4 regions of the Conexibacter stalactiti genome follow, and region 3 is predicted to be linked to each of the others. Evidence: riboswitches for the same ligand, from Rfam matches in the RefSeq annotation. Region 3 holds a riboswitch; each other region holds the start of a gene.
What was found. A riboswitch is a leader RNA that binds a small molecule or an ion and turns the genes downstream of it on or off. The one in region 3 is predicted to bind cyclic di-AMP.
Positions count from the first base shown of each region.

Region 1: linked by a shared signal. The riboswitch ahead of R7226_RS08085 (hypothetical protein) and the one ahead of R7226_RS06430 (M23 family metallopeptidase) in region 3 are both predicted to bind cyclic di-AMP.
Region 2: linked by a shared signal. The riboswitch ahead of R7226_RS19220 (peptidoglycan-binding domain-containing protein) and the one ahead of R7226_RS06430 (M23 family metallopeptidase) in region 3 are both predicted to bind cyclic di-AMP.
Region 4: linked by a shared signal. The riboswitch ahead of R7226_RS12795 (transglycosylase family protein) and the one ahead of R7226_RS06430 (M23 family metallopeptidase) in region 3 are both predicted to bind cyclic di-AMP.

Region 1 is NZ_JAWSTH010000015.1:4,642-12,381, forward strand. Features, by position in the region: gene R7226_RS08070 (DNA polymerase III subunit alpha) at 1-1,123, shown strand, start outside; gene R7226_RS08075 (c-type cytochrome) at 1,194-1,691, shown strand; gene R7226_RS08080 (TraR/DksA C4-type zinc finger protein) at 1,822-2,166, shown strand; cyclic di-AMP (ydaO/yuaA leader) riboswitch at 2,350-2,490, shown strand; gene R7226_RS08085 (hypothetical protein) at 2,497-2,760, shown strand; gene R7226_RS08090 (carboxymuconolactone decarboxylase family protein) at 2,921-3,469, shown strand; gene R7226_RS08095 (winged helix-turn-helix transcriptional regulator) at 3,517-3,930, shown strand; gene R7226_RS08100 (glutamine synthetase family protein) at 3,981-5,324, shown strand; gene R7226_RS08105 (hypothetical protein) at 5,404-6,033, opposite strand; gene R7226_RS08110 (MMPL family transporter) at 6,099-7,740, opposite strand, start outside.
Region 2 is NZ_JAWSTH010000057.1:6,747-14,486, reverse strand. Features, by position in the region: gene R7226_RS19245 (hypothetical protein) at 1-199, shown strand, start outside; gene R7226_RS19240 (NHL repeat-containing protein) at 196-2,430, shown strand; gene R7226_RS19235 (rhodanese-like domain-containing protein) at 2,493-2,834, opposite strand; gene R7226_RS19230 (D-arabinono-1,4-lactone oxidase) at 2,908-4,221, shown strand; gene R7226_RS19225 (amino acid deaminase/aldolase) at 4,328-5,527, opposite strand; cyclic di-AMP (ydaO/yuaA leader) riboswitch at 5,718-5,885, shown strand; gene R7226_RS19220 (peptidoglycan-binding domain-containing protein) at 6,023-6,979, shown strand; gene R7226_RS19215 (acyl-CoA dehydrogenase family protein) at 7,056-7,740, shown strand, end outside.
Region 3 is NZ_JAWSTH010000010.1:82,623-90,362, forward strand. Features, by position in the region: gene glmM (phosphoglucosamine mutase) at 1-809, opposite strand, end outside; gene rpsI (30S ribosomal protein S9) at 820-1,623, opposite strand; gene rplM (50S ribosomal protein L13) at 1,623-2,057, opposite strand; cyclic di-AMP (ydaO/yuaA leader) riboswitch at 2,203-2,366, shown strand; gene R7226_RS06430 (M23 family metallopeptidase) at 2,416-3,720, shown strand; gene R7226_RS06435 (hypothetical protein) at 3,749-3,946, shown strand; gene guaA (glutamine-hydrolyzing GMP synthase) at 3,974-5,605, opposite strand; gene R7226_RS06445 (GuaB3 family IMP dehydrogenase-related protein) at 5,592-6,782, opposite strand; gene R7226_RS06450 (1-phosphofructokinase family hexose kinase) at 6,941-7,740, opposite strand, start outside.
Region 4 is NZ_JAWSTH010000029.1:18,340-26,079, forward strand. Features, by position in the region: gene R7226_RS12785 (ATP-binding protein) at 1-399, shown strand, start outside; gene R7226_RS12790 (helix-turn-helix domain-containing protein) at 540-1,256, shown strand; gene R7226_RS12795 (transglycosylase family protein) at 1,270-1,965, opposite strand; cyclic di-AMP (ydaO/yuaA leader) riboswitch at 1,975-2,161, opposite strand; gene R7226_RS12800 (M3 family oligoendopeptidase) at 2,286-4,109, shown strand; gene R7226_RS12805 (hypothetical protein) at 4,148-5,284, opposite strand; gene R7226_RS12810 (flagellar biosynthesis anti-sigma factor FlgM) at 5,392-5,607, opposite strand; gene R7226_RS12815 (hypothetical protein) at 5,676-6,995, opposite strand; gene R7226_RS12820 (NAD(P)H-binding protein) at 7,140-7,740, opposite strand, start outside.

The DNA.
Region 1 (7,740 bases), on a different contig from region 3:
CTCCGGCTTCGGCTTCCCGAAGGCGCACGGGGCGGCCTTCGGCCTGCTCGCCTACCAGTCGACGTGGCTGCGCGTCCACCATCCGGCCGAGTTCCTCTGCGCGCTGCTGAACGAGCAGCCGATGGGCTTCTACCCGCCCGACGCGCTCGTGCACGAGGCGCAGCGGCGCGGGATCGAGGTGCTCGCGCCGGAGATCAACGCGAGCGAGACCGAGTGCACCTCCCACACCGGGGACGACGGGAAGGTGCGCGTTCGGATCGGCCTCGGCTACGTGCGCGGCGTGCAGCCGCACGACGCCGAGGCGCTCGTCGCCGCGCGCCGGGCCGGCGGGCCGTTCCGCGAGGTCGCCGACCTCGCTGCGCGCGCAGGCGCCGGTCGCCCTGCGCTGGAGGCGCTCGCCTGGTCGGGCGCCTGCGACGTGCTCGCCGGCGGCGATCGCCGCGTCGCGCTGTGGCGGCTCGGCGTCGCGGTGCCCGGCCGCCGCGTGCCGGGCGGCACGCAGCTGGCGCTCCCGCTGGAGCTGCCGGGGGCGCCGGAGCTGCGCCAGCTCGGCGCCTGGGACGGGATGCTCGCCGACTACGACACGACCGGGCTGACCGCGCGCGCCCACCCGCTGAGACTGCTGCGCCCGCGGCTGCCGCGCGATGTCGTCACCAGCCGCGAGCTGGCGTCGCTGCCGCACGGCGCGACGGTCAAGCTCGGTGGGATGGTCGTCGCGCGGCAGCGGCCGGGCACCGCGCGCGGGATCGTCTTCCTGCTGGTCGAGGACGAGCACGGCACCGTCAACCTCGTCGTGCGGCCGGAGCTGTACGAGACCAGACGCCTGACCGTCCGCACCGAGCCGCTGGTGCTGGTGGAGGGGACGCTGGAGCGGCTGCCGGCGGCCGGCGGCGGCATCAGCATCCTGCTGGCGCGGATCGCTCCGCTCGACATACCGGACGCGCGCATGGGCAAGGTGATCGCGAAGGACTTCTCGCCGCTCGACGAGGCCGAGCGCCACGCGATCGAGCAGCACGAGCAGCAGCGCGCGGCGGCCGGCGGCGGCTCCGCGCGCGACTTCCGCGGCGTCGCGCCTGAGACGATGAACTTCGGCCGGGGGCGCAGCCGCAATCGCAGCCGCTGAGAGCGCGCGCTGACGCGACACAACAGTTCGCCCTTCCATTCCATGGTGGGTTCCGGATAGGGTCGCTCCGATGCTCGCAACCGTGGTGTTTCTCGCGTTCTGGGTGGTCGTCGGACTCGGGCTCTTCTTCCTCGCCGTGCGCGGAGGCCCGCGCGGCGTGCGCGCGACGCTCCAGTCGCAGAAGCCCGGCGCCCGCACCTTCGCCGTCATCGCCTTCACCGTCTTCTACGTCGCTGTCGGGATCGCCGTCCCGGCGCTGTTCATATTCGGCGACCGCGACAGCGCCGACGCCCACATAAACGGGACGACGATCGAGCTGACGAAGCAGGAGGAGGAGGGGCGGGCGCTGTTCGGCACCGGCTGCGCGAACTGCCACACGCTCGCCGCCGCCGAGGCCGTCGGCAAGGTCGGTCCGAACCTCGACGTGCTCAAGCCGCCGCAGGAGCTGACCTACGACGCGATCGTCAGAGGCCGCCAGCGCGGCGGCGGCACGATGCCCGCCGGCATCTACTCCGGCGCCGAGGCCGAGGCCGTCGCCGCCTTCGTCGGCGCGACCGCCGGCCGCTGACGCCCGCGCGGCGGCCGCCTCGCGGCCGCGCGTGCGCCCTGCCGCGAGTGCGCACACCGCGCGTGTGTCACACCGCGAGTGCGTCGCACCGCGCGTGCGTCCTGCCGCGCGCGCGGGTACCCTCGCCGACATGGACACCGCGCATGCCCGTGAGCTGCTGGCCCGCGAACGCGCTCGCGTCGAGCGCGAGCTGGCCGGCCTGATCCCGCCCGGCGGCGAGAAGCAGGAGCTGACGCACCTCGACCAGCATCTCGCCGACGGTGGAACGGAGCTGTTCGAGCGGGAGCGCGACGCCGGCTTCGTCGAGCAGCTGCGCGAGGAGCTGGCGGCGATCGAACGCGCCGAACAGCGCCTCGCCGACGGCAGCTACGGCCGCTCGGTGCAGAGCGGCGAGCCGATCCCCGACGCGCGCCTCGAAGCGGTCCCGTGGGCGGAGCGGACCGTCGCCGAACAGGCCGCCTACGAGCGCAGCTGAGCGGCCGGCGCCAGGTGCCTCGCGCGCCGCTTGGCCGCGCGCGCACGCGCCACCGCCGCGTCATCGGCGCCCGTGCAGCCCGCTTGAGGCCGCGTGCCACAAGAAGCCCGCATTTTCCGACCGAGGCTTTCCATAAGATCCACCGGATGCAGGTCAGAATCTGCAAGCCGTTGGTAGGATCGCCGTGTCATACCGCTGAATTCCCGTCTGCCGCACGGGAAGCGGGGGACCCACGACAACGGGGCGAATCGCGCGTCCGCGCATAGCGCCGCTCTTTCGGTGCGAGCCCGTCAGCTAACCCCGCAAGCTCGAGAAAGAGGACCGACAGAGATGCCAACCGCAGAGGCGCCGTCACGCGCCGGTCGCAGCGCGAGCCAGCAGGGCGAGCGCCGCACGATCGTCATCAGGGGCCAGGTCGCGCCGCCGCCGACCCGCCGTCATGACTACGAGTACGAGACGACCGCGCGTCGTCATCGCCCCCGTCGCGCGAGCGAGCGGATCGCCGGAAGCCGTCCCGACCGTGCCGCGATGTACGCGGTGCTGATGGGCGTCTTCCTGATCCTCGTCGCCATCCTCACCGCCTCCGGCGCCTGACAAACGCGCTGGCCGTGGAGCCGGCGCGACAAGGGGCGAGCGCAATCGGCCGTCCGCCCCCATAGCCGGCGCAAAAGGAACCGTGAGCCTGGGTTTAGGTCCCGCTCGTATAAGGGGGGCGAGAACCTCTACGACCCGGGTGCGCGCCATGAAGACTCCGATGAGTCGGTTCCAGATCCACGACGACCTCACAGCACCGGAAGGCTCGGTCCCTGTCCTGCGCGGCGCCCTGGCGACCGGCGGCCAACTGCCCAACTTCGTCGGCGCCCTCGCCGGCTCCCCGGCCGCCCTGCGCGGCTACGCGCGCTTTCGCAGCGAGCTGCGTCACGGCCACCTCTCCGCCGCCACGCTGGAGCGGATCGCGCTCGCGGTCGCGGAGGAGCGCGGCTCACAGCCCGGCATAGCGATGCATTCGCGTGCCGCCCGCGCCGCCGGCCTCGGTCTCGACGAGGTCGCGCTGGCACGCGACTTCGACTCCGGCGACGCGAAGGAGGCGGCGCTGCTGCGCTACCTGCGCGCGCTCGTCGTCGACGGCAGACCGCCGCTGCACCTGCACGAGGAGGCGCGCGAGCTGGGCTGGGAGGACGAGGAGATCCTCGAGGCGATCGCGACCGTCGCGCTCGAATCGCTCGCGGCGATGGTCAACGTCGCCGGCGAGGTGCCGGTCGACGGCTCGATCGAGCAGTCGCGCACGCTGCGCGCCGCCTGACATCGCCCGCATGGCCAGGGGGCCGATGCGGGCGTAAGCTGTGCTCGATGGCGGTCGAGCAGGCATCGGAGCGGAACGCGGCATGCGCCGCCGGCGACCCCGCCGGTGCCGACAGCGCCGCCGACGCCTGCTGCCCGCACTACCACGAGGCGATCGAGTTCCTCGGCAAGCGCTGGACCGGCGCGATCGTGCGCGTGCTGATGAACCGCTCGCCGCAGCGCTTCAGCGAGATCGCCAACGCCGTCCCGGAGCTGTCGGACCGGCTGCTGTCGGAGCGGATGAAGGAGCTGGAGGCGCGCGGCGTCGTCGCGCGCACCGTCTCGCCGCCCCCGCCGGCGCCCCCGACCCGGGTCGAGTACGCGCTCACGCCGATGGGACGCGAGCTGGAGCCGGCGCTGGCCGCGCTGGAGTCGTGGGCCCAACGCTGGCTGCCCGGCTGTGCCGACGCCCCGTCGCGGTAGGCTCCAATTCCCGTCGCCACGCCCGAAATTGACCCCAGGAGCCCTTCGACATGACTGACGCCGCGCCGCCGCTTACCCCTGACGACGTGCTGCGTCTCGTGCAGGAGCGCGACATCCGCTTCATCCGCCTCTGGTTCACCGACATCCTCGGTCAGCTGAAGGCGTTCTCGATCAACACCAGCGAGCTGTCCGACGCCTTCGAGGGCGGGATGGGCTTCGACGGCTCCTCGATCACCGGCTTCAACGCCGTCGAGGAGTCGGACATGATCGCGCTGCCCGACGCCTCGACCTTCGCCTCGCTGCCGTGGCGGCCGGAGGAGCAGGGCGTCGCGCGCATGTACTGCGACATCAAGACGCCTGAGCAGACGCCGTACGAGGGCGACCCGCGCCACGTGCTGCGGCGCGCGCTCGACCGTGCGAAGGCGATGGGCTTCGACGACTTCATGGTCGGCCCCGAGCTGGAGTACTTCTACTTCAGAGACGCGAGGGACCCGACGCCGATCGACGAGGGCGGCTACTTCGACCTCACGACGCTCGACGCCGGCTCCGACCTGCGCCGCGAGACCGTGCTCGCGCTCGAGCAGCTCGGCATCCACGTCGAGTACACCCATCACGAGGTCGGTCCCTCGCAGCACGAGATCGACATGCGCTACGCCTCGGCGCTGAAGATGGCCGACGACTGCATGACCTACCGCATCACGGTCAAGGAGTACGCGCGCAAGTACGGCCTCCACGCGACCTTCATGCCGAAGCCGCTGTTCGGCGAGAACGGCTCGGGCATGCACACCCACCTGTCGCTCTTCAAGGACGGCAGAAACGCCTTCTACGACCCCAACGACCAGTACTACCTGTCGGACGTCGCGAAGGCCTTCATCGCCGGCCAGCTGCGTCACGCGCGCGAGATGAGCGCGATCTTCGCCCAGTGGGTCAACTCCTACAAGCGGCTGGTGCCGGGCTACGAGGCGCCGGTCTACGTCGCCTGGTCGCGCCGCAACCGCTCCGCGCTCGTGCGCGTGCCGATGTACCACCCCGGCAAGGAGCAGACGACGCGGATGGAGCTGCGCTGCCCCGACCCGGCGTGCAACCCGTACCTGACGTTCGCGGTGCTGCTGCAGGCGGGCCTGGAGGGGATCGAGCACGGCTACGAGCTGCCGGAGCCGATGGAGAAGAACCTCTACCACCTCGCGCCCGACGAGCGCCGCCGCCTCGGGATCGAGCAGCTGCCCTCGACGCTCGGCGAGGCGATCGAGCTGACCGCCGACTCCGAGCTGGTGCTGCGCACGCTCGGCGAGCACATGTTCAACCGCTTCGTGGAGATCAAGCGGCAGGAGTGGGACGACTACCGCGTGCAGGTCACGCAGTGGGAGCTGGACCGCTACCTGCCGGTCCTCTAGCAAGGCTGCACGGGCCCGGCCCGGTCGCGCACCCGCAAGGGCGCGCGGCCGGGCCGAAGCCGCCCGCAGCAGCGTGCGATCAGTGGCCGGTCGGCGCGCTGAACGCGACGAGCGTGCTGTTGCTCGTGCAGTTGATGTTGACCTCGAAGGGGACGACCTTGCAGCGGTAGGCGACCCCTCTGACGGAGAATCTCTCGACCTGCTGGTACGCGTTGAAGCGCTTCAGCCAGGTTCTGGCGACGCCGGCCGCCTGCGGGCAGCCGAACGCGGGCGTGCTGCCGAGGCCGGTCGTCTCGATGATCAGACCGCCGACGCCGGTATGGATCCCGCCGCAGTTGAGCAGTCTCTCGGGCGTGCCGAACTTGAGGATCAGCTTGGCGCCCTTCGGCAGCGACTTGACGGCGCTCAGCTTCGACGTGAAGAGCGAGCCGCCGAGCGCGTAGTTCGGGTCGTAGAGGTCGTACGCGCCCGCGGTGTAGGCGGGCGTCGAGTTGACGCCGATCAGCTTCAGGTTGGTGCCGGGCAGCTCGATCTTCAGCGTCTTGGCGCTGGCGCCGCCTGCGAGGCTGATCGTCGCGGTGCAGCGCGCTTCGCTGCCCTTGCAGACGACGGTCTGGCTGCCGGCGGCCTGCGCGGCGGTCGGAGCGGCAAGCGCGCCCGCTGCAATCACGGCGAGGGGGGCGAGGCGGGCGAACTTCGTCAGCTTCATCTGGCGTCCTTCGGGTAGGGGATCGCCCTCTCATCGGCTGCGAGCGCCGATTCCATGAGCCCTGGTCAGGACGCTGCGGAGGAGGGCTTCCCCTCACCGGCCTCCGCCGCGGTCGCCGCGGCCGGCTCGTCCTCCTCCTCATCCTCGTCGTGCGCGGTCGCGAGGCGGTGGCCGAGCTCCGACGGCCACCAGACGCGGTCGCCGACGTCGAGCACGATCGCCGGCACCAGCACCGAGCGCACGACGAAGGTGTCGAGCAGGACGCCGACGGCGATCGTGAAGCCGATCTCGGTCAGCACGACGAGCGGCAGCACCGCGAGCGTCGAGAAGGTCCCCGCCAGCACGATCCCGGCCGAGGTGATCACCGCGCCGGTGACCGCGAGGCCGCGCACCGTCCCCAGCCGCGTGCCGTGCTCGTGCGCCTCCTCGCGCACGCGCACCATCAGGAAGATGTTGTAGTCGACGCCGAGCGCGACGAGGAAGATGAAGGCGAACAGCGGCAGCCCCGGATCGACCCCGGCGAAGCCGAACACCTGCATGAAGAAGAAGGCGCCGATCCCCAGCGCGGCCGCGTAGGAGAGGATCACGGTCGCCATCAGCAGCAGCGGCAGCAGCACGGCGCGCAGCACCAGCACCAGGATCAGGAAGACGACGACGAGCACGAGCGGCACGATCACGCGGTTGTCGCGCGCGGTCGAGACGCGCAGGTCGCGTTCCTCGGCGGTCGGGCCGCCGACCAGCACGTCGTCACCGCCGGCCGCCTTCGCCGCCTCGCGCAGCGGCGGGATCACGTCGAACGCCTGCTCGCTGTACGGGTCGGCCTCCAGCGTGACGGCGATCCGCACGCCCGACCGCGGGTCGCGCTCGACCGGCGCGACCTGCGCGACGCCCGGCACCGCGCTCAGCGCTCTGAGCACCGCGGCGACCCGCGCGGCGTCGGCGCCCGCGCTCGCGCCGCCGGCCTCGTCGCCGGGCGGCACGATCACGATCGTCGGGGCGTTGGCGCCGGCCGGGAACGACTGCGCGATCAGCTCCTGTCCCTCGACCGACTCGACCTGGTCGCGGAAGGAGTTGCCGCTCGTCAGGTCGGAGTTCATCTGCGTCAGGCCGAGGCAGAGCACCAGCAGCGCGACGGTCGTGCCGATCCAGACGCGCCGCGGCCGCACGCGGATCCGCTCGCCGAGCCGCCGCCACCAGCCGTGCGTCTCGTCGGTGCCGGCGCCGCCGTAGCGCGGCACGAACGGCCAGAAGGCGCGGCGGCCGGTGATCGCCAGCAGCGCCGGCAGCAGCGTCAGCATCGCGAGCATCGCCAGCGCGACGCCGAAGGCCGAGACCGGCCCCAGGCCGGCGGTGCCGTTGACCTCCGCCAGCGACAGGCACAGCAGCGCGGCGATCACGGTCAGGCCGGAGGCGAGCACCGCCGGGCCGGCGCGCCGCAGCGCGATCGCGACCGCCTCGTGCTTGTCCTCGTGGCGGCGCAGCTCCTCGCGATAGCGGGCGACGAGCAGCAGCGCGTAGTCGGTCCCGACGCCGAAGACGAGCACGGAGAGGATTCCGGAGGTCTGGCCGTTGATCGTGACGCCGGCCTCGGCGAGGAAGTAGCCGATCCCGCGCGCGATCACCTCGGCGAAGATCACGGTGAAGAGCGGGATCGCCCAGAAGATCGGGCTGCGGTAGATCAGGATCAGCAGCACGAAGACGAGCGAC
Region 2 (7,740 bases), on a different contig from region 3:
CGGGCCGAGAAACGGCCCGATCGGTGTCGTGCGAGATCTCTGCGGCGCTGAGGCGCGCGCGGCGACGGCGTCGATCGCGTTCGTCGGCCACAACGGCAAGCGCGTCGACCTCGATCAGAGACTGCGGATCAACGGGTGCCGGGCAACGACGAGAGCACGCGGCGCGGCGAAGAAGACCCCGACGAGGAGGAACCGGTGAACAGTCGGAAGAGCCGCGCGGCGGTCGCCGCGCTCGGGGCGCTGATCGCGGCGCTCGCGTGCGCGGCGCTGCTGGCGCCCATCGCCGGCGCCGCGCCGTTCGGTCCCTACGGCGCGCTGTTCTCCAGCGGGCCAGACGGCGTCCCGAGGCATCAGGAACGGGTCGCCATCGACCGCGCGAGCGGCAACGTGCTCGTGACCAACCAGGTGACCGACACGGTCGACGTCTACGCGCCGGCCGGCACGAGCGGGACGTTGCTGACCAGCTTCGGAGCAGGTGAGCTGAGCGACCCCTTCGGGATCGCCGTCGACCAGAGAACGGGCGCCGTGTATGTCAGCGACGCCGGCAACAACAGGATCGCGCGGTACACCGTCGTGCCAGGCGATCCGCCGGCCTACACGCCCGACGGCGCGTTCACCGGTCCGGCGCAGGGCAGCGGCGCCGGTGAGATCGGCAGCTTCGCCGCGCCGCTGGCGATCGACGGGGCCGCAGACAGACTGCTGGTCGCCGACCCCGGCAACCAGCGGGTTCTGCGGCTCACGCTCACCGGCGCTGACGGTGGACTCGACTTCGACGGTTCCGACTCGCCCGACGGCGTCTTCACGGGGCTGCTCGACATCGCGGTCGACTCGACCGGAGACGTCGTCGTCGTGGACTCGACCGGCGACGTCGCGAACGGGGGCGGCGACAGCCGTGTGCTGCGCTTCGACGCGGCCGGGACCTACGAGGCGCGGATCGGCGCCGCGCTGTCGCGCCCGGCGACGGTCGCGATCCGGCCGCAGGGCGACGAGGTGCTCGTGTCGTGGAACCAGGACGCCGTCACGCGCGACGAGTCCGCGCAGATCGACCTGTTCGCCAGCGACGGCACCGGGCTCGGCACGCTGCCGGCCGCGCCGGCCGCGCTCTACTCGGTGATCACGGGGATGGCGGTTGCCGACGGTTCCGACGGCAGCCTCTACGTTGGCACGGATGTCGACCGCGCCTTCGGCGGCGCCTATGGCACCTGGAGCGTGCAGACGTACGTCCCGCCGAGCGCGCCGACGGTCGCCGACGAGGCCGTCGCCACCGCCGGCATCGCCGTGGCCGACGTGACGGGCACGGTCGCGACCAACGGTGCGGACACGTCGTATCGCGTCGAGTTCGGCCGCGCCGGCGAAGGCTACGGCGAGAGCTCAGCCGTCGAGGTCCTGCCGCACGCCGCGGATCCGCAGACGGTCACGGTCAGACTGACGGGGCTGGAGCCCGACACCGACTACGAGTTCCGCTTCGTCGTCGACAACGGCGTCGGCGGTCCGGTCACCGGCAGCGGCGGCACGTTCTCGACGCTGCCGTCGCTGGCGCTGGCGACGCTCGGCGCGGCGACGGACGTCACGCGCGGCGCCGCGACCGTCCACGCGCAGATCGAGACCCACGGTGCCGTGGGCAGATACGCCTTCACGGTCGCCGAGGTCGGCGGCCCCGAACGGCACGCGCTGCCGCTGACCGAGCTGCCGGCCAGCTTCGGGCCGACAGCGGTCTCGGGACGGGTGGGCGGCCTGTCGCCTGGCAAGACCTACACGGTCGAGCTGCACGTCCGCACCGTCAGCGGCACGGTCATCCCCGCGCCGGTGCGCTTCTCGACGTTGCCGCTGCCGGCGAGACCGCCGGTGAGCCGCGGTGGCGATGACGGCACGCGCGCCTATGGCTGTGCGGCACCGCGCCTCACCGGCACGAGCGGCACGGCACGTCGTGGAGGTCAGCTGACGCTGACGGGCTCCGACCTCGGCACCTATGGCGTCGTCACGGTGGACGGCGTGCAAGCCGAGATCCGCGCCTACGCCGCCGATCGTGTGACGGTCGTCGTGCCGGATGACGCGGCACGCAGAGCACGCGTGACGCTCGACTGCGGCCGTGCGACCCAGCCGCTCACCGTCGCGGTCGGCGGCGCGGGAGCGCTTCGTCCGACGCTCGCGGCCGCCAACGTCAGAGGCGCGCGGGCGACGCTGTCGGTGCGAACGCCGGGGAGAGGCGTCGTCCTGGTACGCGGCGGCAGACTGCTGCGCGCCGGCTCCGCGAGATCGACGAGAACGGGGACCGTGCGCGTGGGCGTCGTGCTCAGCAGAGCCGGAAGACGCGCGCTCGCGCGTGCGAGAAGCGGTCGTCTGCGGGTGCCGGTGACGGTCCGCTTCCAACCGCCGCGTGGCGGTGGCAGCGCGACCACCCTGCGGGCGACGCTCCTCTTCAGACGCTGAGCGGGGGCGGAACGCGACCAGGGGAGGGCGGTGACGAGCGCGGGCTCGTCACCGCCGCCGCCTCAGTGGTCGGCGACGCTGCCGTCGGGGTCGGCGAGCGGGAGGCCGCCGTCGACCCAGGCGACGATGCCGCCCGTCATGTTGCGCGCGTCCCAGCCGGAGGCGCGGAAGGCGTCGGTCGCCATCTGGGAGCGGCCGCCGACGCGGCAGTAGAAGACCACGGGCCGGTTCGGGTCGAGCTGCTCGGCGGCCGTCATCAGCTCGCCGAGCGGGATGTGGCGGTCGCCGGCGATCGCGCCGGCCTCGTGCTCGTGCGGCTCGCGCACGTCGACGAGCTGGACGGAGTCGTCCTCGGCGAGCAGCGCCTGGACCTCGGCGGGCGTGTGTTCGGTCGGGCTGGACATGCTCTGGAGGATAGTGGGGCCACCGCCGCTCCGACCCGCGCGAAGCGGCACGTGGGCGGGGTACGCTGACCGCATGTGGCGCAACTGGGCAGGCGACGAGAGCTGCCGGCCGCGCGTGATCGAGCGGCCGGGCTCTGTCGCCGAGGTCGCCGCCGCGCTGGAACGGGCCGAGACGGCCGGGGAGCGGCTGCGGGTCGCGGGCTCCGGTCACTCCTTCACCGACGTCGCGTGCAGCGACGAGCGGCTGATGACGTTGGAGCGGATGGGCCGCGTGCTCGACGTCGACCGTGCGAGCGGGCTCGTGCGGGTCGAGGGCGGGATCACGCTGCGGGCGCTCAACGCTGAGCTGGCCGCTCACGGCCTCGCGCTCGAGAACCTCGGCGACATCGACGCGCAGACGGTCGCGGGCGCGATCTCGACCGCGACGCACGGGACCGGCGCGCGGCTGCCGAACCTCTCCGCGCAGGCGGAGGCGGTCGAGCTGGTGCTCGCCGACGGCAGCACGCGCCGCTTCGCCGCCACCGACGCCGACCGCGACCCCTACCTCGCCGCGCGCGTCGGGGTCGGCAGCCTCGGCGTCATCAGCGCCGTGACGCTGCGCTGCGTCCCCGCCTTCACGCTCCATGGCGTCGACGCCCCGGCGCCGCTGGCGGAGACGCTGGAGCGGCTGGATCAGCACGGCGCCGCCAACGACCACTTCGAGTTCTACGTCTTCCCGTACGCGCGCACGGCGCTGACACGCACCAACAACCGCGTCGAGGCGCCGCCGCGGCCGCGCTCGCCGCGCCGCGCGTGGGCCGAGGACGTGCTGCTGACCAACCACGCCTTCCATGCCTTCTGCCTCGCCGGGCGGGCGGCCCCGCCGCTGATCCCGGCGCTCAACCGGATCGTCACGCGCGTCGCCGGCAGCAGCGAGAAGACCGACCGCAGCGACCGTGTGTTCGCGACGAGACGGCTCGTGCGTTTCACCGAGATGGAGTACGCGCTCCCGCGCGAGCAGACCGCGGCGGCGCTGCGGCGCGTGCTGGCGCTGATCGAGCAGCGCAGGCTGGCCGTCCCGTTCCCGATCGAGGTGCGGCTGGTCGCCCCCGACGACGCGCTGCTGAGCCCCGTGCACGGCCGCGAGAGCGGCTACATCGCCGTCCACATGTTCCGCGGGATGGAATGGCGGCCGTACTTCCGCGCCGTCGAGCAGATCATGGACGAGCACGATGGCCGTCCGCACTGGGGCAAGCGCCACTTCCAGACCGCGGCGACGCTGCGCCCCCGCTATCCCGCCTGGGATCGCTTCCAGGCGGTGCGGGGCCGGCTCGACCCGGCCGGCCGCTTCGGGAATATGTACACCGACCGCGTCCTCGGTCCGGTCGGGACGCCGATCGCGGCGTAACGCTCCTCAACCCGCTGGCAGCTGGCCGATCGCGGTTTGATGCCTCAGGGTCGAGTCGAGGGTGAGAGTCGCCCGTCAGGTGCCGCCCCGGAGGCGACATAACGTCTCAGAGGAAGCTCTGGCCCTCGCCACGGTAGGTCGGCACCGTCTCGACCACGTGCTCGCCCTCGATCAGGTGCAGCTCCGCGAACCGCTCGCACATCTCGCCGGCCTTCGCGTGGCGGAACCAGACGCGGTCGCCGACGCGCAGGCTGCCGGCGGCGGCGCCCAGCAGCGGCGTCTGCACCTCGCCGGCGCCCTCCTGGCTGTCGAGCTTCAACCCCGCCGGCAGCAGCGGCCGCGGCAGCCGTGCGCGGTCGGCCGGACCGGAGGCGAGGTAGCCGCCGCCGAGCGCCGTCGCGACGTGCCGACCGGGCCGGCGCACGACCGGCAGCGCGAACAGCGCCGCCGGCAGCGGCGAGAAGCGCGTGTAGGCGTCGAACAGCGTCGGGCCGTACAGGCCCGATCCGGCCGCGATCTCCGTCACGGCGGGCTCCGCCGCGGTCGTCTCGATGCTGCCGGTGCCGCCGCCGTTGACGAACTCCAGCGGCGCCACCGCCTCCACGGCCGCGACGATCGCGGCACGCCGCTGCGCCAGCTCGCGCACCGAGGCGCGCTGCATCGCCCGCACCGCGACCCCTCTCAGCGGATTTCCGGGCGGCCGGTCGCCGACGCCCGCGATCTGCGACTCGTAGGCCATGATCCCGACCAGCCTGAAGGCCGGCCGTGCGACGATCGCCCGCGCCAGCGCCGCCGCCTGGGCCGGCGTGTGCAGCGGTGAGCGCTTGGCGCCGATGCGGATCCGCCCGCGCAGCGGCCGCCAGCCGGCGTCGGCGTCGATGCAGAGGCGGATCGGGCCAGCCCCGCCGACCGCGCGCTCGATCAGCTCCAGCTGGGCGAGATCGTCGACCATCAGCGCGATCCCGCCGTCGTCAGCCCGGCTCGCCAGCGCCCGCAGGGCGGCACGGTCGACCGTCGGGTAGGCGACGACGAGGTCGCGCAGGCCGTGGTCGGCGAGCCACAGCGCCTCCGGCAGCGTGAACGCCAGCGTGCCCTGGAAGCCGGGATCGGAGGCGAGCGTCCGCTCCAGCAGCGCACGGCAGCGGATCGACTTGCTCGCGAGCCGGATCGGCCGCCCGCCGGCCCGTCGCAGCAGGTCGCGGGCATTGGCGCCGTACGCGTCGAGGTCGACGGCGGCGAACGGCGGGTCGAGCGCGGCGGTCGCGCGATCGAGCCGCGCCAGCTGCTGCTCGGGGGAGGCTGCCACGGCCCGGCACGATAGCGCCCGGGCGCCCGGTTGGCTCCATAAACCGTTTTTCCAGGGCGTCATAAACGGCGGTTTCAAAGGTCACCGCTTCATAACGCGCGCCTACGCGCGCGATGCGTCCAGTTTCAGCTGGTCGGATCCATAACCGGTCGACATCGCTCCGCAGCCCTTGCTAGCCTGCTCGCGTCGTTCAAGAACCCAGCCGAATCCCCAGCGTCGCAACCGCCGGGGAGCGGGGGAACCAAAGAGTCCGCCTTCAACAGGACTCAGGGGCGAATCGTCGTAAGGGATACGACGTAGCGCTGCTCTTTCTGCGCGAGCCCGTCAGCTAACCCCGCAGGCGCCCGAAAGAGAAGGGGTTGCACCTTGTCGTTCACTGCTGTGCTGTCTGCCAAACGCATGTCTGCGACCGTTGTCGCGGCAGCGGCAGCCGCGCTGCTCATCTCGTCTACAGCGTCGGGCGCCGCGCTCGGTAGACGTACGCTCACGCAGGGCATGAGCGGCCAGGACGTCCGCGTCCTCCAAGACTTCCTCACCAGAGCCGGCTTCTCGACGCCCGTCGGCGGCGACTTCGGTCCGATCACGTTCGGCAACGTCAAGAAGTTCGAGAAGAGAAACGGCCTCGCGGTCGACGGCGTCGTCGACGCCGACTTCGTCGCGAAGCTGCGCGCGATCGCCGACCCGAAGGGCGCGAGAACGACCACCGCGCCCGGCGCGACGGACACGACCACCATCGCCGCGCCGACCACCACCACCGCGCCCAAGGGCCGCGTCGGCCGCACGCTCGGCGCCCGCGTCCTGAAGAAGGGCATGAGCGGCCAGGACGTGCGCGTGCTGCAGGACTACCTCGGCCGCGCCGGTTTCACGGCCGGGATCGACGGTTCCTTTGGCCCCGGCACGCTGCGCCTCGTCAAGCGCTTCCAGCAGGCGCAGGAGCTGCCCGTCACCGGCGTCGTCGACGCGACCACGGTCGCCTCGCTGCGCAGAATCGGGGACACCACCAGCGCCGGCGGCGCCGACTTCGATATGACGACGGTCGCCGCGCCGGTCGGCAGAGCGAAGCTGCTCTCCAACGGCCTCGCCGTCGCTCCGTCCGACGCTCCGCAGGTCGTCAAGGACGTGATCGCGGCCGGCAACGAGATCGCGACCAAGCCGTACGTCTACGGCGGCGGTCACGGCAAGTGGCAGGATCGCGGTTACGACTGCTCCGGCTCGGTCAGCTACGCGCTCCACTTCGCCGGTCTGCTGGAGGAGTCGATGCCCTCCGGCAGCTTCAACAACTGGGAAGAGTCGGGCAGAGGTCAGTGGATCACGACCTACTCCCACGGCAGCCACATGTACATGGTGGTCGCCGGGCTCCGCTTCGACACCAGCGGCGCTGACCCGTCGCGCTGGCAGACCGAGACGCGCTCCTCGAGTGGCTTCACGGCTCGCCACCCCGCCGGGCTCTGAGACAGCCTGCTCAGGCGATAGGCGACAGTTCACGTATCGGGGGCCTCCACGGGAGGCCCTCAGTACGATCGGCTGCATGTCCGCACTTGCCGATGCCTACGCCCTCTCCGACGAGCAACGCGACTTTCGCGACACGATCCGGAAGGTCGCCCAGGAGCGCGTGGCACCGCGCGCCGCAGAGATCGACGCGAAGGCCGAATACCCGTGGGACCTGCGGGAGCTGTTCGCCGAGCTGAACCTGTTCGGTCTGCCCTTCGAGCCTGAGCACGGCGGCACCGGCACGGGTGTCCTGATGCTCAACATCGCCGTCGAGGAGATCGCGAAGGCCTGCGCCTCGACCGCGCTGATGCTGATGGTGCAAGAGCTCGGCACGCTCCCGATCAAGCTGTTCGGCAGCGACGAGCTGAAGGAGCGCTTCCTGCCGAAGTGCGCGACCGGCGAGTGGACTCCCGCCTTCGCGCTGTCGGAGCCGGAGGCCGGCTCCGATCCGGGCGGCATGATCACGAAGGCCGTCCGCGACGGCGACGAGTGGATCGTCACCGGCACGAAGAACTGGATCTCGAACCTCGGCGTCGCCGACTTCTACATCGTCTTCGCCGTCACCGACCCGACGGCCGGCCACTCGAAGGGCATCAGCGCCTTCGTCGTCGAGAGAACCCGCCCCGGCTTCTCCGTCGGCAACTACGAGCACAAGCTCGGCATCAAGGGCAGCCCGACCGGCCAGCCGATCTTCGACGAGGTGCGGATCCCGGCCGGGAACC
Region 3 (7,740 bases):
GCGCGCAGGTGCAGCGCCGCGAGCGCGATCAGCTCGTCTCCGTCGACGACCGCGCCGTCGCCGTCGACCGCCAGCACGCGGTCACCGTCGCCGTCGAAGGCGAAGCCGGCGTCGTGGTCGCCGGCGCGCATCGCCGCGGCGAGCTGGTCGAGGTGCGTCGAGCCGCAGCCGGCGTTGATGTTGCGGCCGTCAGGCGTGTCGGCGAGGACGTCGACGTGGGCGCCGAGGCGACGGAAGATCTCCGGCGCGGCCTTGTACGTGGCGCCGTTGGCGCAGTCGAGCAGGATCCGTCTGCCGGCGAGGTCAAGCCCGCCGAAGCGGACGTGCAGCTCGCGCAGGTAATCGTCGAGCGTGCCGTGCAGCTGGCGCACGCCGCCGAGCTCATCGGGCTGCACCGGCTCGCCGTCGAGCAGCGCCTCGATCTCCTCCTCGACGGCGTCAGAGAGCTTGTCGCCGTCGGCGCCGAAGAACTTCACGCCGTTGTCGGCGAAGGGGTTGTGCGACGCCGACAGCACGACGCCGAGGTCGAAGCCGTAGCGGGCGATCAGCAGCGGTGCGGCCGGCGTCGGCAGCACGCCGCCGAGCAGCGCGACGCCGCCGGCGGCAGCGACGCCCGCGGCGACCGCCGCTTCGAGCATCTCGCCCGATTCGCGCGTGTCGCGGATCACGAGCACGCGCGGGCGACCGTCGGCAGCTGACGTGGCGGCGCGCGCCGTGGCGGCGCGCGCGAGGCCCAACGTCAGCTCCGCCGACAGGAACTCGCCGGCGACGCCCCGGACACCGTCCGTGCCGAACAACCGGCGAGCCATGAAGCGAAAACTAGCGCTTCGAGAACTGCGGGCGCTTGCGGGCCTTCTTGAGGCCAGCCTTCTTGCGCTCCTTCACGCGCGGGTCACGCGTGAGGAAGCCGCGCTTCTTCAGTTCGCCACGAAGGTTCGGGTCGGCCTGAAGCAGAGCGCGCGAGATGCCGTGACGCAGCGCGCCGGCCTGCGCCGAGACACCGCCGCCGTGCATCTTGGCGATGACGTCCATGCGCTCCTCGTAACCGACCGCTTCGAGCGGCTGGCGGATGTTGCGCTGGAGCGTCGGACGCGGGAAGAAGTCGTTCAGCGGCTTGCCGTTGATCGTGTACTCGCCCGTGCCCGGCTTCAGGATCACGCGCGCGACAGCCGTCTTGCGCTTGCCGGTGGCGGTGTAGCGAGCACCGGACGCGAGGCTGATCGCCGCGTCGGCGATCGGCTGCGCCTCCTGCTCCTCGTCAGAGTCGGAATCGGCCGAAGCGGTCGTCTCGCCGTCCTCGTCCTCGTCCTCCTCACGCGCCTCGCCGTCGAGCACGATGTCCGGCACGAGGTCGGCACCGGGGATCTCCGGCTTGACGCGCGGGGTCTCCGGGATCTCCTCTTCGGCCGCCTCGTCGTCGCCGGACTCGGCGACGGGCTGCTCGGCAGCCTCGTCGGCAGCGGGCTCCTCAGCAGCAGGCTGCTCAGCAGCGGGCTGCTCAGCAGCGGGCTGCTCGCCCTCGGCGGCGGGCTCAGGCGCCTCGCTGGCGGCCTCGACGGGCTCCTCGGGCGTCTCGCCCGCGGGGTTGCGCTGCTCGTCTTCAGGCTGCTCGACGTCGGACACTAGGCTTCGATCTCCATCGGTTGCGGCTGCTGGGCTGCGTGCGGGTGCTCCGGACCGGCGTACACCTTCAGCTTCGTCAGCTGCTTGCGCGCGAGGCGGTTGCGAGGCAGCATGCCCTTGACCGCGATGCGGATGACTTCCTCCGGCCGCCGCTCGAGCATCTCCTCGAGCGTGCGGGAGCGAAGGCCGCCGGGGTAGCCGGTGTGCCGGTAGTAGCGCTTGTCGGCCCGCTTGTTGCCCGACACCGAGATCTTCTCGGCGTTGATCACGACGACGAAGTCGCCAGTGTCGACGTGCGGGGTGTAGGTGGGCTTGCGCTTGCCGCGGAGGGCATCGGCGATCTGCGTCGCGAGGCGGCCGAGCGTTTGCCCGTTCGCGTCCACGACGAGCCAATTGCGCTCGCGGTCAGTGGGATTGGCGACGTAAGTTCTCATGGCAAGAAAAGGGCCGCGCACCGTGGCGCGGCGGGGTGAGCACTATAGAGAACGCGACGCGATCGTGTCGGGCGAGTCTGCCGAGGGCGCACGCGCGCTCGGTCGGGGTCGCGTCCGTCGGAGGCGTCCGTATACTGGCCGGCGTTCCATAAGCCTGCCGAATCCCTCTTGCCGGAGGGAGCGGGGGATCCATGGCGGTGGCGTCGTCCGACGTCGCCGCTGGGGCGAATCCGAGCACAGGCGCTCGGTAGCGCGGCCCTTTCAGCGCGAGCCCGTCAGCTAACCCCGTAGGCCGTCAAGAAAGGGGCATCGCGTCCCGATGCTGCCCGGAATGGGGTCGTCTACACCCCGTCCTGTCGTGAAGACGACCTTCGCCGCCGCCCTCCTCGGGGCCGCCGTCGTCGCCACCGCCGCCGCACCCGCCGCCTTCGCGCAGGCCGGCGGCGCCGCCACCGTCCCCTCCGCGCCCGCCGCGGCTCCCCTCTCCGAGAGCGCGCCGGCCACCGCCGCGCAGCCGTCGATCGCCGCGATCGCGTGCAGAGCCGGCTGTCCCGCGCCCGGCACCGTCGAGCGCGGCGGGACGGTCTCGCTCTCCGGCCAGCAGCTCGACGGCGCCAGCGCCGTCGTCTTCCTCGGCGGCCGCGGCTCCAAGGACGACGCGCGCGTGCGCGTCAGCGGGAAGAGCGCGACGCAGCTGGACGTGAAGGTCCCCAGCACCGCCAAGAGCGGCCAGGTCGTCGTCGCGACCGCAGCCGGCGTCGCCTCGCAGTCGAAGACCGTCTCGATCCGCGTCGTCAAGGCCGCCTCCAGCGTCTCGGCAACGCTGCCCGCCCCGGTGCTCGCGCCAGTCGCCGGGATCGCTCAGCTCGACGCGGGCATCTCGACCAGCAGAGCCGGCAAGGGCGTCTCCGCCGCGCAGGTCGCCTACATCTCGCACGCGGGCGCGCCCGTCGCCGTCCGAATCGACGTGGTGCGCAGCGACGACGGCCTCTCCGTCTTCAGCGACACGCGCACCGCCGCGCCCGAGCAGCAGCAGACGCTGACGTGGGAGGGCCGCGGCAACAGCGCCGGCGCGCTCGCGCTCGACGGCAGATATGACGTGCGCGTCTCGGTCAGCACCGACGCCAGCGCCCGCACCGTCTTCTCCGCCGACAGCGGCGCGGTCGCCGGCGGCGCGGCGCCGCAGGGCGGCTCCCCCGCCCCCACCGGCTCGCAGCGGATCGGCGGCTTCACCTTCGTCGGCGCCGTCTTCCCCGTGCAGGGGACGTACAACTTCGGCCAGAGCGCCGCGCGCTTCGGCGCCGGCCGCAGCGGCCACTCGCACGAGGGCCAGGACGTGATGGCCAAGTGCGGCACGCCGATCGTCGCCGCGCAGGGCGGCGTGATCAAGCAGAAGGCGTACCACGGCAACGCCGGCAACTACGTCGTGATCGGCTCGACCGCCTCCGGCGACGACCACATGTACGCCCACTTCCGCGCGCCCGCGGTCGTCAGCAGAGGCCAGCGCGTCGCGACCGGCCAGCTGCTCGGCTACGCCGGCGACACCGGCAGCGCCTCCGCGTGTCACCTGCACTTCGAGATCTGGAGCGCGCCGGGCTGGTACTCGGGCGGCAGCCCCAGCGACCCGCTCGCGACGCTGAAGACGTGGGCGGCAGCCGGCTGATGTTCGCCGGACGCTCTACTCTGGTCCTGTGACCGACCTCGACGGAACCGCGACGGGCATCCTCGCTTGGGTGGGGCTGGCCGTCGTTGCGCTCGCCGTGATCGTGCTGCTGATCTCGACCTTCCACCCGGAAGGTCGCAAGCGGCCGGGCGGCTACCTCGACGGCGAGTCGCCGCAGCCCGAGGACGTGCCGCGCGACGAGCGCGGCAAGCCCCTCAACAGATAGCGCGCAGCGCGCCCCTCGCGGGGCGCGCTACTCCCATTCGATGGTGCCGGGCGGCTTGCTCGTGATGTCGAGCACGACCCGGTTGACCTCGCGGATCTCGTTGATCATGCGCGAGGCGATCTGCTCCAGCAGGTCGTACGGCAGCCGCGCCCAGTCGGCCGTCATCGCGTCGTCGCTGGTGACCGCGCGGATCACGACGACGTAGCCGTAGGTGCGCTCGTCGCCCTGGACGCCGACGGTTCTGACGTCGGGCAGGACGCAGAACGACTGCCACAGCTCGCGGTAGAGGCCCGCTCTGCGGATCTCGTCCTGGAGGATCGCGTCAGCGTCGCGGAGCGTGTCCAGACGCGCTCTCGTCGCCTCGCCGCCGACGACGCGGATCGCGAGACCCGGGCCGGGGAACGGCTGACGCCAGACAAGCCGCTCCGGCAGGCCGAGCTCGGCGCCGACGGCGCGGACCTCGTCCTTGAACAGCGCGCGCAGCGGCTCGACCAGCTCGAACTGGAGGTCGTCCGGGAGGCCGCCGACGTTGTGGTGCGACTTGATCGTCGCCGCGCCGGTACCGCCGCCCGACTCGATCACGTCCGAGTAGAGCGTGCCCTGGACGAGGAATCTGGCGCCGCCCTCAGCGAGCTTGGCCGACTCCTCCTCGAAGACGCGGATGAACTCCTCGCCGATCGCCTTGCGCTTCGCCTCCGGGTCGGTGACCCCTCTGAGGCGGCCGAGGAAGCGCTCCTCGGCGTCGACGGCGACGAGCGGGACCTTGTAGTGGTCGCGGAAGGCCGAGATGACCTGCTCGCCCTCGTTCTTGCGCATCAGGCCGTGGTCGACGAAGACGCACGTCAGCTGGTCGCCGATCGCGCGGTGCACGAGCAGCGCGGCGACCGACGAGTCGACCCCGCCCGAGAGGGCGCAGATGACGCGGCCGTCGCCGACCTGGGTGCGGATCTTCTCCAGCTGGTCGTCGATCACCGAGCTGGCCGACCATGTGCGCGCGCAGCCGCAGATCTCTTCCAGGAAGCGCGTGATGATGTCCTGGCCGTACGGCGTGTGGACGACCTCGGGATGGAACTGGATCCCGTAGATCTGCTGCTCGGTCGACTCCAGCGCCGCGACCGGCGACTCGGTCGAGGAGGCGAGCGCGGTGAAGCCCGGCGGCGGCGCGAAGACCGTGTCGCGATGCGACATCCAGCAGGTCTGCTCGGCCGGCAGCCCGGCCAGCAGGCGGCCCGGCTCGGTGACCGTCAGCCTCGAGCGGCCGAACTCGCCGACCTCGGCGCCCTGCACCTCACCGCCAAGCTCCGTCGTCAGCAGCTGCATGCCGTAACAGATGCCGAGCACGGGGATGCCGAGCTCCAGCAGCTCCTTCTCCAGTCTCGGCGCGTCCGGCGCGTAGACGGAGGCGGGGCCGCCGGAGAGGATCAGGCCCTTCGGTCTGCGGCGCGCGACCTCGGCGGCGCCGACGTGGTGCGGCAGCAGCTCGGAGAAGACGCCGCACTCGCGCACGCGGCGCGCGATCAGCTGGGAGTACTGGCCGCCGTAGTCGAGGACGACGACCTGCTCGGCGTCGACATGCGGGTCGCTGACGACCTCGCCTGCCGCGACCGACGCCGTGGCGCCGGTCGGGAGGTGGGTGGTGAGCCCGTCAGTCGTTGACAAGGGCGACAGCGCGGCCGTTGGAACCCATGCCGACCTGCTGGTCGCGCTGGAGCGACTTGCCCTCGGTCTGCAGCGACGGAGCGACCATCAGCTCCGCGCGGTTGAACTCCGCGATGTCGCGGTAGCCGCAGGTCGCCATCGACGTGCGCAGCGCGCCCATCAGGTTGAACATGCCGTCGTTCTCGCGCGCGGGGCCGGTGAGGATCTCCTCCAGCGAGCCGTTCTGCGCCGTCTTGACGCGCGTGCCGCGCGGCAGCGTCGGGTGGAAGGTCGCCATGCCCCAGTTGTAGCCGCGGCCGGGCGCCTCATAGGCCTTCGCGAGCGCGGAGCCGAGCATGACCGCGTCGGCACCGCAGGCGATCGCCTTCGAGACGTCGCCGCCGTTCTTCATGCCGCCGTCAGCGATCACGCGGACGTAGTCGCCGGTCTCGAGCATGTGCTGGGAGCGGGCGGCCGCGACGTCGGCGATCGCCGTCGCCTGCGGGACGCCGATGCCGAGCACGCCGCGCGTCGTGCAGATCGCGCCGGGGCCGACGCCGACGAGCACGCCGGCCGCGCCGGTGCGCATCAGGTGGAGGCCGGTGTGGTAGCTGGCGCAGCCGCCGACGACGACGGGCACCGGCACCTCGCCGATGAACTCCTTCAGGTTGAGCGGCTCGGTGACGGTCGAGACGTGCTCGGCCGAGACGACCGTGCCCTGGATCACGAGGATGTCGAGGCCGGCCTCGAGCGCCAGCTCGTAGTGCGAGCGCACGCGCTGGGGCGTCAGCGAGGCGGCGACGACGACGCCCTGCTCCTTGATCTCGCGGATCCGCTGCGCGATCAGCTCAGGCTTGACCGGCTCGCGGTAGATCTCCTGCATCTCACGGGTCGCCTCCTCCTGCGAGAGCCCGGCGATGCGCTCCAGCTGGGAGTCGACGTCTTCGTAGCGACAGAAGATGCCCTCGAGGTTGAGGACGGCGAGACCACCGAGTCTGCCGATGATGCCGGCCGTCTCCGGCGAGACGACGCCGTCGAGCGCGGCGCCGAGCAGCGGGAGCTCGAAGCGGTAGGGACCCAGCGTCCATGAGATGTCGACGTCGTCGGGGTCCCGCGTGCGCCGCGAGGGGACGATGGCCACATCGTCGAACCCGTAGGCGCGACGTGCTTTCTTACCGCGGCCGATCTCTATTTCCATGGAAGCACCGTACGGGTCGAGGCGGACGAAACAGCCCCGCGCATGGCGGGGCCGGAGGGGGAGCGAATCGTCGTCGTGGCGGCAACCAGCGACACGTTCCATCGTAGCAACGCGGTTTCGGATCCCGCCCCGCGCTCGCGCGCCGGGATCCGCACGCTTCAGCGCACTTCCGCCGGCAGCGAGACGGGGATCGCCTCGACGTCGCCGAGCAGCCGCTCGACGCTGTGCGGATCGATCACGCCCGCGCCGAAGTGCTGGGTCGACTCGGCGCCGCAGGCGACGCCGAAGCGCAGGCACTCCTCAGGGGTGCCGCCGGTGTAGCGGGCGGCGACGTAGCCGGCGAGGAAGGCGTCGCCGGAGCCGACCGCCGCACGCGCCTCCTGCTGCTCGACGCGGACGCGATAGAGCTGCGGGCCGTTGTCGGTCGTGACCTTCGCGAAGACGCCGTCGGGAACGGTCATGATCGCCTCGCGCGGGCCCTGCTCGACGATCTCGGCGACGGCCAGCATGCGGTCCTCGTCGTCGTTGAACTCGTGACCGACCAGCTCCTCGGCCTCGATCACGTTCGGCGAGACGACGTCGGGCTCGGCGCGCACGGCGTGGCGCAGCGGCTCGCCGTCGGTGTCGACGATCGTCGTGACGCCGAGCTTGCGCAGCTCCTTGATCATCGAGCCGTAGATGTCGGTGTCGACCTGGCGCGGGAGCGAACCGGCGAAGACGCAGATGTCAGCGCCCTGCGCGAGGTAGAGCAGCTTGTCGCGGAACAGCTCCATCTCGCGGTCGGTGACGGCCGGGCCGCGCTCGTTGATCTCGGTCTGGATGCCGGTCGTCGGATCGAGCACGGCGGTGTTCGTGCGCGACTCCTCGCCGATGCGGATGAAGTCGGTCAGGACCGACTCGGCGGTCAGCGCCTCGACGATGCGCGTTCCGGTCGCGCCGCCGGCGAAGCCGGTCGCGA
Region 4 (7,740 bases), on a different contig from region 3:
GACGCCGTCGCGCCGCCGCAGGGGGTCGCGCTGACGCTTGCCCCCGGCGACCACTCGGCCGCCGTGCTCGGCCGTGTCGTCTCGCTCGTCGCCGCCCGCGCGGACTTCTCGATCGACCGCCTCTCCGACGCGCAGATCGTCAGCGACGCGATCGCCGGCGCCGCCGGCGCGCACGCCTTCGACGGCAGCGGCAACGCGCAGATCGCGATCGACGAGCACGAGCAGGGCTTCGACCTCCTGATCGGGCCGCTCGTGCTGGGCGGCGCGCAGCAGCTCGTGCGCGACACCGAGCTGCCCGGGCTCGGCTGCCTGCTGGAGCGTCTCACCGACGAGCTCGACGTCGAAGCGGTCGCCGACGGCGGCGAGCGTCTGCGCGCACGCCTGGCCTCGCGCGCCTGAGAGCCCCGTTCGGAGCGGGCGCGCCCGGAACCACGTTCCACCACGCGCGCCCACGCACTGATTTCTGACGCACTGTCAGACGCCACGTCAAGACGGTTCGCTGTGGCAGTGTTGTCCGTACGCCAATACGCTGTTTCCCGATGTCGAGCGGGAACGCCTTCGTACGGGTCCTCGAGGAGGACCCCGAGCTTGCTGCCGGGCTCGATCCGACGAGCCTGCAGCTCGCCACGCGCCACGCGATCGCTGCGGTCGAGACGGTCGCGCCCGGGATCTGGGAACCGACCAGGCCGGCCGACGGCGGCAGCGGCCATTTCGGCCTGCTCGTGCTCGACGGGCTGCTGATGCGGGACGTCACCTTCGCGCGCGCCGCCTGCACCGAGCTGCTCGGCCGCGGCGACCTGCTGCGGCCGTGGGACTGGGAGCGCGAGGTCGTGACGGTCCGCCCCGACGTCGTCTGGACGGCGCTGCAGCCGGTCCGCCTCGCGGTGCTCGACCGTCGCATCACCGCGATCCTCGGCCGCTGGCCGGAGCTCGTCAGCGCCGTCGCGGCGCGCGCGGTGCGGCGCTCCGCCGAGCTGGCGACATCGCAGGCGACGAGCCACCTGACGCGCGTCGACGCCCGTCTGGAGCTGCTCTTCTGGGGCCTCGCCGACCGCTGGGGTCGCGTCAGCCCCGACGGCGTCGTGCTGGAGCTGCCGCTGACCCATCAGGTGCTCGGCCGGCTGATCGGGGCTCAACGGCCGTCGGTGACGACGGCGCTGTCGGACCTGACGCGGCGCAGAGTCGTCGAGCGCCGCGACGACGGCGCCTGGATCCTCCGGGGCGACCCGCCCGCGAGCGCCCCGGGGATCGACTAGCTCGACGGGCGAGCTATGCGCAGTTGGGCCACGGCGACGTGCCGCGGGCCTTGTAGAGCTTCAGCGCGCGACGGTCCTGCTCGGCCTCGGAGGCGCGCGCCGGATCGCCGGCGGGGCCGTACGACGCCCACGTCGAGCGGTCGAACTGGTACTTGCCGCGGTAGGTCCCGTCGGACGAGATCGCGCGCGGGTCGCCGCCGGACTCGCACTGCGCGATCGAGTCGAGGATCGCCGGCAGCTTGACGTTGCCGCCTCCCCCGCCCCCGCCCCCGCTGCTGCGCAGCGACTGCGCCTTCGCGGTCGCGAGGCTGATCCCGAGTGACTGCGCCGTCTGGGAGCCGACGACGCCGTCGACCTCGAGGCCCTTGGAACCCTGATAGCGGCGCACCGCCTTCTCCGTCTGCGGCCCGAAGGCGCCGTCGGCCGGGATCCCGAGCTTCTGTTGCAACTGCACGACGACCGGCCCGCTGCTGCCGCGCTTGAGCACGCCGCTGGAGCCGCCGCCGTCGCCGGCCGTCGCCGCGAAGGCGCCGCCGCTGCCGATCGTCAGCGCCGCGGCCAGCACGACCGCGAGGCTGCGCGAGCCGCGCTGACGGCGTCGGCGGCGCAGCGCCAGCAGGCGCCGCGCGTGCGAGCGTTCTCGCGAGCGCTCGAAGCGCTCGCCGCGGGAAAGGTCGTCAGCGTCCACGTCGGGACAGGTCGCAGGCATGGAACCTCCATGTGGTCTCTTTCGATGCCTACGAGGTGAGCTGACGGGCTCGCGCTGAAAGATGCGCTACGCCTCCGAAGCCCTCCGATGGCGGAGTGGCTGGTGGCGATTCGCCCCGTGGGCCGGACGGATCCGGCCCGAGTGGGTCCCCCGCTCCCCGTCGTCCAGGACGACAGGAACTCGGCGATATGCGTCTGTCTGAGCGGACAGAATCGCAGATCGCCGCGGCGGGCGCCGCCGCAACGGCCGTCGCCCCTGCCCCTGCACGCGAGATTGCAGGCTCGCCGGCGGGCTTTTGGAGCAGGTTCTAAGCTGAGCCGATGACGACCCTTGCCGCCACCAACCAGGAGCCCGCGGACGACGAGGTCGCCGGCGTCGCTTGGAACCTCGACCCGCTCGTCGACGGACAGGGCGAGGAGGGCGTTCGCAGCCTGCTCGCGCAAGGCGCCGAGCGTGCCGAGGCGTTCGCCGCCCGCTACGCCGGCAGACTGTCTGAGCTCGACGCCGCCGGCCTGCGCGCCGCGATGACCGAGCTGGCCGAGCTGCACGACCTCGTCGGCCGCGCCGGCTCGTACGCCTCGCTGCGCTTCGCCGTCGACACCGCCGATCCGGCGATCGGCGCGCTGCTCCAGCACGTGCAGGAGCGCGCGACGGCGATCCAGACCTCGCTGCTGTTCTTCGAGCTGGAGTGGGCCGAACTGCCCGACGAGCGTGCCGAGGAGCTGCTGAGCGGCGAGGGCAACGAGTTCTTCGCCCACTACCTGCGCACCGAGCGACGCTACCGCCCCTACCTGCTGACCGAGCCGGAGGAGCGGATCCTCGCGGAGAAGGGGATCAGCGGCGCGAGCGCGTGGACGCGCCTGTTCGCCGAGCTGATGTCGGCACTGGAGGTGCAGCTGCCGGCGCAGGAGGAGAAGGTCTCGCTGGAGCAGGCGCTGGCGCTGCTGTCGGGCCCCGACCGCGATGAGCGCCGCGGCGCCGCCGAGGCCGTCACGGAGGCGCTCAAGCCGGGCCTGCGCACGCGCGCCTACATCTTCAACACGCTGCTGCATGACAAGGCCGTCGACGACCGCCTGCGCAGCTACCCCAACTGGCTGACCGCGCGCAACCTCGCCAACGAGGCCAGCGACGAGTCGGTCCAGGCGCTCGTCACCGCCGTGCGCAACCGCTTCGACGTGCCGCAGCGCTGGTACAAGCTGAAGGCGAGACTGCTCGGCGTCGACAAGCTCGCCGACTACGACCGCGCGGCGACCGTCTCCGACACCGACGAGCGCTTCACCTGGAGCGAGGCGCGCGAGCTGGTGCTCGACGCCTACGGCTCCTTCACGCCTGACCTCGGCGCGCTCGCGAGACGGTTCTTCGACGAGCAGTGGATCGACGCGCCGGTGCGGCCCGGCAAGCGCGGCGGGGCGTTCTGCTCCTACACCGTGCCGTCAGCCCACCCCTACGTGCTGTTGAACTACACCGCCCGCCGCCGCGACGTGCTGACGCTCGCGCACGAGCTCGGCCACGGCGTCCACGCGGCGCTCGCGGCGCCGCAGGGCGTCTTCCACCAGAGCACGCCGCTGACGCTCGCGGAGACGGCGTCAGTCTTCGGCGAGACGCTCGTCTTCGGCCGGCTGCTCGACGCCGCCGCGACGCCGGCCTCGCGGCTGTCGCTGCTGTCTGAGTCGATCGAGGGCGCGATCGCGACCGTCTTCCGCCAGACGGCGATGCACAACTTCGAGCAGGAGATCCACACCGCCCGCCGCGAACAGGGCGAGCTGCCGGTCGAGCAGTTCGGCGCGCTGTGGGAGAAGACGCAGGAGGAGCTGTTCGGCGACGCCGTCGAGATCACCGACGGCTACAAGACGTGGTGGTCCTACATCCCCCACTTCATCAACACGCCGGGCTACGTCTACGCGTACGCCTACGGGCAGCTGCTGGCGTTGTCGGTCTACCGTCGCTACGAGCAGGAGGGCGCGTCGTTCGTGCCCGACTACCTCAAGATGCTGTCGGCCGGCGGCTCGCTGGCGCCGGAGGAGCTGGGCAGGCTGGTCGGCCTCGACCTGACCGACCCGGGCTTCTGGGATGCCGGCCTCGCGCTCGTCGAGGAGCAGCTGGAGCAGGCCGAGCAGGCCGCCGTCGCCGCCGGGCGGGTCTGAGCGCCACGCCGCGCCGCTGAGGCCGCCGCGCGGCGGCCTCAGTCGAGGAAGACCTTGCGCACCGTCCGCTGCACCAGCAGCGGACGGGCGTCGCCGGCGCCCGGGACCGAGCGCAGCGAGCTGGTCGCTGCCGTCGGCGTCGCGGTCGCGCCGGGCGCGTTGCTGCAGCCGAACTGGAACCAGTCGCTGCGGCTGTACCACCACTCGCCGGGCCGCAGGCCGGTCCACATCGGGCTGTTGGCGCAGTCGCGCACGTGGCCGTTGCCGGCGTAGTGGCCGAGCTCATGGACGACCACCGTCTGCAGGTCGACCTTGTCGGATGGCGGCGCGCCAGGGCCGACATGCCAGGCGACGCCGACCGCGAGGCTGAGGTCGCGCTCGACGACGCGCTCTCTCACGATGCGCGTGACGCCGCCGACGCGGCGGTAGTAGCGGACCGAGCGGATTCTGGTGACCCCGAGCGCCACTCTCGGCACGTCGCGCGCGAAGCCGACAGTGTCGCGGCCGTCACCGGAGCGCGGCGCGGCGCGGGTCGTGCCGACCTCGCGCAGACCCCAGCGCTTCGCCGCCGTGCGCGCGAGCACCGCGAAGCGCTTGGCGCCGACCGCGCGCGGAACGTTGGCGCTGCTGAGCCGGTAGCCGTAGGCGCGGCGCACGCCGACCGAGCGCGGGATCGCGGTTCTGATCAGGTCGGCGCCGGTCGGGTCAGGTCTCAGCGGCGTCGGCGAGGGGACGCCGGGAACGGTGTAGGTCGTCTCGGCGACGAGCACGTCGCTGCTGCCGTCGAAGGCGTAGAGGCAGGCCCGCTTGGGGCCCGCGTAGATCCACGGCCGCTCCTGCCACGTGGCCGTGAACGACTGCGGTCTGCGGCCCTGCGCGTCGCTGAGGGCGTCGCCGGCCCAGCTGGAGGAGGTCGCCTGCGGCGAGCACTGGGCGGTCGCCGCGATCGTCGTGACCTTCGGGGCGTAGCCGCAGAAGGTGGCGCCGTCACAGACGTTGGAGATCGTCGCCTGCGCGGTCACGGAGACCGGTTGCAGGTCAGCGGTCGGGGGCGCGATCGCCTGCACGGCGAGCGTCCCCTGGAGCTGCCCGGCCGCGATCGCCGGGGTTGCGCCGAACGCTGCCGTGGCGGCGACGATCAGCGCGGATCTCACGAACATCGAACGTCGCCGCATCTGCCTCCATCGTAGCGGCGCGCATCGCCGCGCCCGCATGGCCTGCCCTGATCGTCAGGCCGCACGGGCGCGGGTGAGGCGTGCGCCGGCGCACGCCGGCGCCGGGATCACAGCTCCGACGCCGAACGCTGCGCGAGCAGGTCGGCCTTCACGCGCTGATGGAACTGCGCGCGCTCGACGAGCACGTCGGCGAGCTTCTCGGGATCGACTCTGTACTCGCCCGCGGCGACCTGCTTGGCGAGCAGGCGCACGCGCGAGGAACGGGTGATGCGGTCTCTGCGGCTGGTGGTGAGGCGGTGAATGTGGTCGTTGGCGACGACCATGGCAGTGCTCCTTGTGTCCTGAGTTGACGTCGAGCCGGCACCCGGGCGGGGCGGCTTCGTGGGGTCACTCAGGCGATGGGTGGAGCGCGCGCGGAGTCGTCGGAGGTCGGCGTCGCCGAGTTGCTCGCGAAGGAGCACGGCGGCGCGACGGCCTCGGCCTGCGCGAGCTGCGCGCTGACCGAACCGACGAGAACGGCGAAGAAGCTGATGCCGGCCGCGGAGCCGTTGCCGGCCGCGGCCGCGGCGCTCGCGTTGAGCGGCGAGGAAGGTGAGTCGAACGGGCCGACGGGCGGGCCGCGGACGCTGCTCGGCTGATCCTCGGCGTGCTGCTTGCGGACGCTCTTGGCGACCTGCAGGCGCGTCGTGGAGGAGTCGGGCGTCGGCACGGCGGCGGAGACGACGACCGGCGCGCAGATCAGGCTGTCGGCCGTGGCCGGCGTCACCTGGCTGGTCGCGGCGACCGGCGTCGCCGGCACGATGCCGAGGTTGACGAGCGTCTTGCGCACGATCCGCTTGGCGGCGGCGTTGCGTGCGGCGGCGTCCGCGGCGGCCTCGTCCTGGTCGTCGGCTCTTCTGGAGCCGGGCAGCGGCAGCGGCGCGGAGACGACCGGATCGAGCGCGGGCGGCGTCGCGACCGTCTGCGTCGCCGCCTCGGTGACGGGCGCGGCGGTCGGCGAAGCGTCGGTGAGCGCCGGCCGCAGAACGCCCGAGCCGGTCGCCGGCTTCGGCAGCGACACTGTCGCGTTGGTCTCGGCGGGCGCCGGACGGCTGTCTCTGGCGGGTTTGTCGTCGGCCGGGGTCTCCTCGACCGTCGGCGTCTCCTCGACGGGCGCCGGCTCGACCGGGGCGGGCTCGACCGGCGCCGGCTGCTCGCCGGCCGGCTGCTCGACCGGGGGCGTCTCGACGGGCGGCGTCTCGACCGGGGGCGTCTCAACGGGCGGCTGCTCGACCGGGGGCGTCTCGACGGGCGGCGTCTCGACCGGGGGCTCCTCGACGGGCGGCTGCTCGACCGGGGGCGTCTCGACCGGCGGCTCCTCCGTCGTCGGCTCGGGCGTCGGGATCTCGCCGGTCGGCGAGACCTGCGTGTCGCCGACGGGCTGCTCCGGAGCGGGCGCCTCGACGGCGGGCTCCGCGACGGGCGCCTCGACGGCGGGCTCTCCCGCCGGGATCGTGTCGGTCGCCGACGGCTCCGCGGCGACCGGCGCATCGCCGGCAGGCTGCTCGATCGTCGGCTGGTCGGCCTGCTGCGGCGGCGCGTCGTCGGCGAGCGCGACGGCCGGCGCGGTCAACAGGGCGGTGAACGCGGTCAGCGTGATCAGCGCACTGCGGAGCCGGCGCCGAAGGGCACCGCGGTCCGATGTGGGCTGATCCGGGAGGCGTTCTTCCATGAAGACTGAGTTCCTGAGGACTCTATGGATTCCTCGGCTGTTACGCCCGGGAGCTTGAGATTCGCCCCCACTTCTCGTCGCGTACGGGGTCGACAGGTCTGACTACTGACCTCACCAGAGCCTATCCGGCCCGGGCGGGGAGCGCTACTGCTCGTCCGCGAAGCTGCCGGGATGGGCGTCGAGCCACTGCGCGAGCGCCTGCGGTGACCGTCCCGTGACCTGCTCGACAGCGCCGCTGACGACGTCCATCTCACCGGTCGCGATCGCCGCGTAGGAGGTCACCCAGCCTTCGATCTCCCATGCCTCCGCGCCACTGCCGGCGCGCGAGGCACGGGCCTCGTCGAGCGTCTCCGGCACGTACGAGATCGAGCGACCGGAGCGTTCGCCGAGCAGCGCCGCCGTCTCCGCGAGCGTGATCGTGCTCGGCCCCGTCAGGTCGTACGTGCGGCCGTCGTGGTCGCCGCCCGCGAGCAGCACCTCGGCGGCGACCGCGGCGACGTCGTCGCGCGTCACCCACGCGATCTGACCGTCGCCGGCCGGGCCGCGGATCACGCCGTCGGCACCGACCCAGGAGGGCACGAGGTCGGCGTAGAGGCTCGGCCGCAGGAAGGTGAAGGCGGCGCCGCTGGCGCGCACGTGCAGCTCGGTCTCGAAGTGGTCGCGCGCGAACGTGAAGGTCGCATCAGGGGCGGCGGCGAGGAACGACAGGTAGACGATCCGCCCGACGCCGGCCGCGCGGGCGGCG